One region of the Streptococcus suivaginalis genome, then DNA from elsewhere that is predicted to be linked to it. Evidence: predicted binding sites of a transcription regulator. Region 1 holds the regulator's gene; the other holds the start of a gene.

Region 1 (3,427 bases):
TGGAATTGCGGTTCCAGATTTAAAAATTAACCTGCCGATTTTTAAAGGTTTGGACAATGTGGCGCTTATGTACGGAGCCGGTACAATGAAAGAGGACCAAGTCATGGGTCAAGGAAACTACGCTCTTGCTAGCCACCATATATTTGGAATGGCTGGAGCTAGTGATACCTTATTTTCACCTCTGGAACATGCAAAAGAGGGGATGAAAATCTACTTGACGGACAAAACAAATGTTTATACCTATGTTGTAACTAGTGTTGAAGTTGTGACACCAGAAAGCGTCTATGTGATTGATGATGTTGAAGGGAAGAACCAAGTAACGCTTGTAACTTGTGAAGATGCAGCAGCCACTATGCGAACCATTGTCAAAGGAGAGCTTGAGACGGTAACAGCTTTTGATGAGACAGATGCAGAGATTTTAGATTCATTTGAAATTTCTTACAATCAAATTCAACTTTAAAAAGAGAGCCTTGCTCTCTCTTTTTTTTTTCGAATAGAAGAAGTAGGAGGATGAGAAATAATGTATAGTATTTCATTTCAACAGAATTCATTATTACCAAGAGAGCGACTTCTGGAAGTAGGACCTGAAGGACTTAGTAATCAAGAATTGCTGTCTATTTTTATTCGAACTGGCACCAAGCAGCACCCAGTCCAGGAATTGGCTACAAAAATCCTAAAAGAGGTGGATCATCTGGCAAATTTGAAGGGAATGTCCATCGAAGAATTACAATCGATCTGCGGAATTGGTCGCGTCAAAGCAATCGAAATTCAAGCCATGATTGAATTGGGGCGTAGAATTCACCAGTCTGAAATCACTCTCCAACAAAAAGTTTTAGGCAGCGAAAAACTAGCTTCTCGCATGATGCAGGAGTTGGGAGATAAAAAGCAAGAGCATCTGGTAGCTATTTATTTGGATACCCAAAACCGCATTATTCAGCAGAAAACGATTTTCATCGGAAGTGTCAATAAGTCCATCGCAGAACCAAGAGAGATCCTCTACTATGCTGTCAAAAACATGGCAACAAGTGTGATTATTGTTCATAATCATCCATCTGGCTCTGTTCAGCCAAGTAAGAATGACCTCTTGTTTACGCAGGCATTAAAAAAGTCCTGCAATATGCTAGGACTTGTGCTTTTGGACCATCTAATTGTTGGAAAGTCGCGTTATTTTAGTTTTCGAGAAGAGGGGGAATTGGTTGATACCTTCAACTAGTCTTTTCTCATAAAGTAGAGCAAGGTTTGTAGTTCACTTGTCAAATCAACGTACTGGACTACAACATCTTTTGGAACAGAGAGATTGACAGGTGAAAAGCTCAGAATGCCTTTTACACCAGCAGCCACTAAGATATTTGCAACCTCTTGTGCCTTATTACTTGGGACAGTTAAGATGGCAGTTTGTGACTTGGCTTCCTTGATTTTTTCTTCAATTTCAGAGATCGCATAGATAGGAATTCCTGCATCCACAGTTCCAACTGCAGGATTTTCATCTGCTTCAAAGGCCATCACGATTTTCATTTTATTGCGCTCATGGAAGCGATAGTGAAGTAGGGCTCGTCCCATATTACCAACTCCGACTAGCATAACATTAGTAATGGAATTATCGTTTAGGATGTCTGCGAAAAATTCCATTAGTTTTTTCACATCATAACCGAAACCACGGCGACCTAATTCACCGAAATAAGAAAAGTCCCTTCTGACAGTTGCGGCATCAATACCAATGGCTTCAGCGATTTCTTTGGAACTAGCTTTTTCAATATTTTCTGCATTAAAGCGTTTAAAAATACGGTAGTAGAGCGACAGACGCTTGGCTGTTGCTCTTGGGATAGACGATTTTTCGTTCTTCACTCGATATTCTCCTTCAGTTTCTAAAAATATTCTAGAGTAAGTTTGTGAATATTGCAACAGATTAGCTTGGAAAATGACAAGAAAAATCTGGTTTTCCAAAAGCAGAGGATTTGTGAAATCGTTGCTAAGAAAACCAGATAGTTGATTATAGACTTTGTAAAAAGTGGTAAACTTGACCAATCGAACCAGTAAAGCCCAAGTCCTCACTGTCTTTTGTCAGTGACAGAACAGGATAGTAATCGGGTAAGGTAAGGCAGCCAGAAAATGCTAGCTGAGCAGCTGCCAAATCAGGAAACTCTTGACTTCGAACTTGCTGATAGGCATCTTTATAGGTAATTTTAATCATATTTATCTCTCAATCTTGTTGAAGATATTTCGATCAACAAGACTTTCTAGCAAAAAGTAAAATTTTTCTTGAATAACGGGGTTGCTATTTTCTTTGAAGATATTGACAATACGCAAACCGGATTGGTCTGTAATATTGATTTTAAAGGCAGTCAAATCTTTATTAATTATGATTTTCAACAGAAATCCTTTTTTTGAATTTGGAATTTCTTCAAGAAGGCGAGTTAATTGAAAATGCCCTGCCTTGGTTTCTTCGAAAGTGGTGTCCTTTAAAGTATATTTTTTAATCTGAGGACTGATCTCGTAGGTATATAAACAGTCTTTCAAGCTGACGGATGTTTCAAAAGCCATATTAAACTCCTAATATAAGTGATAGTTGGTGAATTAATTGATCAATTTCTTCCTTGGTGTTGGATTCCGCCAAGCTAATCCGGAGGGATTCTTTCAAACGATGCGACTTCTTGCCGTATAGCGCTTCTAAAACGTGACTGGTTTGGATGACACCAGAGGTACAGGCAGAGCCACTAGAGAGGGCAATACCTGCTAAATCAAGCCGCATAAGTACCTGTTCGTTAAGCGTATCTGGTAAACCAACATTCAAGACATATGGAAGATGATTCTTTGGTAAATTTAGATAATGGGGGAGTGAACTCAGCTGTTCAAGCAAATAGTCTTTTAAATCTTGGACAAGCTTCGTATTGCTCTCCATGTTTTCTAACTGCTGTGTCAAGGCTGTTGCCATAGCAGCAATACCTGCAAGGTTTTCAGTTCCGGCTCGACGTTGTCCCTCCTGCTTGCCTCCGTGTATCAAGGCATGGAAATGCATGTCAGCGGCAAAGAGAAAACCGACTCCTCTAGGTCCATGAAATTTATGGGCCGATGCTGAAAGAAAATCAACAGCTAGATTTGTTAGCTGAATCGGTAGTTTGCCGATAGCCTGGACAGCATCCACGTGGAAGCGAGCTGGGTGATCAGCAAGAACTGTGGCAATCTCTTCGATGGGAAGAATCATACCAGTTTCATTATTTACATACATGATTGAAACGAGAATGGTATCAGCTCTTAGTGCCTCTTTCACTTGTTGAGCCGATATGTTACCATCTACTGGTTGAAGATAGGTTACCTCAAAACCGTGTTGTGTTGCTAAATAGTCCATGGTTTCCAAAACGGAATGGTGTTCGATAGCAGTGGTTATCAGGTGTTTTCCCTTACTTTGGTTAGCCAAGGCATAGCCTTT
Region 2 (3,427 bases), 900 kb from region 1:
CGTTTTTCAGCTGCCAAGGCTTCTTTCACAGCTGTCTCTAGGTTCAATGTGTCAAATAATTGCACGTCATTGTTGGTCGCATTTAGCTGACCGTCAGCCTTATAAGAAATAGACAAGGTGTTGCGGCTATTTTTTGCTGGTGCAGTTGTGACTGTCCGTTCACGGAGCCAGTTTCCTGTACCATTGACTTTATACTCCCAGAACCAACCTAAGTTGTCGTAACCAACAAAGAGGAAGTTATTTACATCTTTGTATTTGACAAAAACCCCAAAACGGCCTTGGTTGGTTTCGGAACGCTCTACAAATTCCAAGTTTACATTGACATTGCCTTCTGAACTTGCTTCCAAACCAGCTTTTTCAAAGACAGCAATATTTGCGGCATTATTGTTTTGAGCTGTTGAAGAAAGGGCATTGTAGCGAACGCCACCTTCTTCCTTGATGGCAACAGTTCCTTTAATAGTTGAAGTAGAGGTCCACTCTGGTTGAATATCAGCTGGTGTCGGTGTCTCTTCAACTGGTTGTTCATCAGTATTTGCTTCATCGCTATTGAGACCAGTTTGGTTGGTTACCTTGACATCCACAATGGTTCGGTCTGCACTGTAGCTGGTTACTTTCAATTTAGCAGCATTGCTCGAACGAAGATCTGCCAATACTTCTGCCGGAATTTGAATAGCATTGAAGAGAGCTGTTTCACGGTTATCTGCTGACACGATGGATGCAGACAACTGGCCCCCTGTAGTCAGATTGACATTGAGACGGTAAGCCGTATCTTTCACTGGCTCATCCACACGTGTGCCACTATACCAAGTTCCACCATTGGTAGCCACAGGAGACTTGTACTCCCAGAACCACCCCTGCTTATCATAACCAACCAGAATATGTTTGGTGTGGCTCGTATGGTTCAAATACACCCCAAAACGACCTTTTTCGGCATCTGAACGTTCGATCAGGTCTAGGGAAATCGCTGCACTGCCATCTTCGTTCATCTTCAAATCTGGACTAGTAAATGTACCTGTTGAAGCGCCATTATCTTGGCCACTAACAGAAGACAAGCGGTTGTAACGAACACCGTCTTCTTCACGAACTTCAACAGTGCCTGCTGGGTTGGAGCTTGCAGTCCACTCTGCGACAACTGTTTCTGTTGCATTGGCTGCTGGCGCAAAGTTGATTTCTGGAGCTACTGCTGCTTCATTAGTTTCTGGCGCAGCACTCTCTTCGACCACCTCTTCAGCCGCGGCTTCCTCCGCAGGTGCCAGAACAGCTTCTCTGGTAGCACCTTCTGCTAAGGCAGTTTCCTCAGCCTTGATTTGAGCACCAGAAAACAGGCTCATTCCAACAATGACCGATGCTGCACCAACGGTTAGTTTTCTAATTGAGTAGTGATTTTTCTTAGAAAACAATTCTTTCGAATAACTTCTCATTGTTTACCTCCTTATGATATGTTGAGAAAGTTGGTTTATACAGCTTCATTTTACAAAAACGCTTTCACAATGTCAATATGTTAACATGTTTTATATTTTTTAAATTTGATTCTCCTTGCAAAGAAAGATTGAGACTATTTTCACAATTTTTGAAATCTTTTACCACACTTTTCATTTATTTTCAAGTATTTTGACCTTGAAGAAAGTGCTTACACATGATATAATGAACTATGTGAATAAAAAAACTATTTTGAAGGAGAACCCTCATGTCAACAAAAGTAAAAACTAAAAATGTTACTGAAGACATTTTCGCCCAGGCCTGGGAAGGCTTCAAAGGTACAGACTGGCAAGATAAAGCTAGTGTCACTCGCTTCGTTCAAGCCAACTATACGCCTTACGATGGAGATGAAAGTTTCCTTGCTGGCCCAACTGAGCGTTCGCTCCATATCAAGAAAATCATTGAAGAAACAAAAGCTGGCTACGAAGACACTCGCTTCCCAATGGACGTAGATCGCGCTACTTCAATCGCAGATATCCCAGCTGGTTTCATCGATAAAGAAAACGAACTCATCTTCGGTATCCAAAACGATGAACTCTTCAAATTGAACTTCATGCCACGTGGTGGTATTCGTATGGCTGAAACAACTTTGATCGAAAACGGCTATACCCCAGACCCACTTCTTCATGAAATCTATACAAAACACGCTACAACTGTAAACGATGGTATCTTCCGTGCCTACACGGCTGACATCCGCCGTGCTCGCCACTCACATCACGTTTCTGGTCTTCCAGATGCTTACTCACGTGGCCGTATTATTGGTATGTACGCTCGTTTGGCTCTCTACGGAGCTGACTACTTGATGGAAGAAAAAGTAGCTGACTGGAACGCGATTACTGAAATCGATGAAGAGTCAATCCGTCTTCGTGAAGAAATCAACATGCAGTACCAAGCATTGCAACAAGTTGTTCGCTTAGGTGATATGTACGGTGTTGATGTGCGCAAGCCTGCGATGAATACCAAAGAAGCAATCCAATGGACAAACATCGCCTTCATGGCAGTCTGCCGTGTTATCAATGGTGCGGCAACTTCTCTTGGTCGTGTGCCAATCGTTCTTGATATCTACGCAGAACGTGACTTGGCTCGTGGTACATTTACTGAATCAGAAATCCAAGAATTTGTTGATGACTTTGTATTGAAACTTCGTACAGTGAAATTTGCTCGTACAAAAGCCTTCGACGAAATCTACTCTGGTGACCCTACTTTCCTTACAACATCTATGGCAGGTATGGGTAACGATGGTCGTCACCGTGTTACCAAGATGGACTACCGTTTCTTGAACACACTTGACAACATCGGTAACTCTCCAGAGCCAAACTTGACAGTTCTTTGGTCTGACCAACTTCCATACGCTTTCCGTCGCTACTGTATGGCAATGAGCCACAAACACTCTTCTATCCAATATGAAGGTGTAACAACAATGGCCAAAGACGGTTACGGTGAAATGAGCTGTATCTCTTGCTGTGTGTCTCCACTTGACCCAGAAAGCGAAGACAAACGCCACAACATCCAGTACTTCGGTGCGCGTGTTAACGTTTTGAAAGCCCTTCTTTCAAGCTGGAACAACGGTTACGATGATGTCCACAAAGACTATAAAGTATTTGACGGCGTTGAGCCAAACACTTCTGAGATCTTTGACTACGATCAAGTTATTGAAAACTTCGAGAAAGCCCTTGACTGGTTGACTGACACTTACGTTGATGCCATGAACATCATCCACTTCATGACAGACAAGTACAACTACGAAGCGGTTCAAATGGCCTTCTTGCCAACTCACCTTCGTGCAAACATGGGCTTCGGTATCTGTGGATTTGCAAACACTGTTGACTCCTTGTCTGCTATCAAGTACGCACAGGTTAAACCAATCCGTGACGAAGATGGTTTCATCTACGATTACGAAGTAACAGGCGACTTCCCACGTTACGGTGAAGACGATGACCGTGTAGAC

Evidence for each region. The regulator Rex, encoded in region 1, represses fermentation and respiration genes when NADH is low (regulators of the CRP and FNR family bind a similar motif). The targets are predictions, from matches to a motif close to TTGTGAANTANTTCACAA.
Region 2: a site for Rex is predicted at 1,550-1,567, ahead of pflB (formate C-acetyltransferase). Genes of this name have one in related genera too.

What each region holds. Positions count from the first base shown of each region.
Region 1 covers NZ_CP118733.1:1,068,515-1,071,941, reverse strand. The annotation lists gene PXH68_RS04985 (class A sortase) at 1-460, shown strand, start outside; gene radC (RadC family protein) at 521-1,213, shown strand; gene PXH68_RS04975 (redox-sensing transcriptional repressor Rex) at 1,210-1,845, opposite strand; gene PXH68_RS04970 (DUF4649 family protein) at 1,991-2,191, opposite strand; gene PXH68_RS04965 (DUF1831 domain-containing protein) at 2,194-2,541, opposite strand; gene PXH68_RS04960 (cysteine desulfurase family protein) at 2,543-3,427, opposite strand, start outside.
Region 2 covers NZ_CP118733.1:166,270-169,696, reverse strand. The annotation lists gene PXH68_RS00930 (endo-alpha-N-acetylgalactosaminidase family protein) at 1-1,421, opposite strand, end outside; gene pflB (formate C-acetyltransferase) at 1,688-3,427, shown strand, end outside.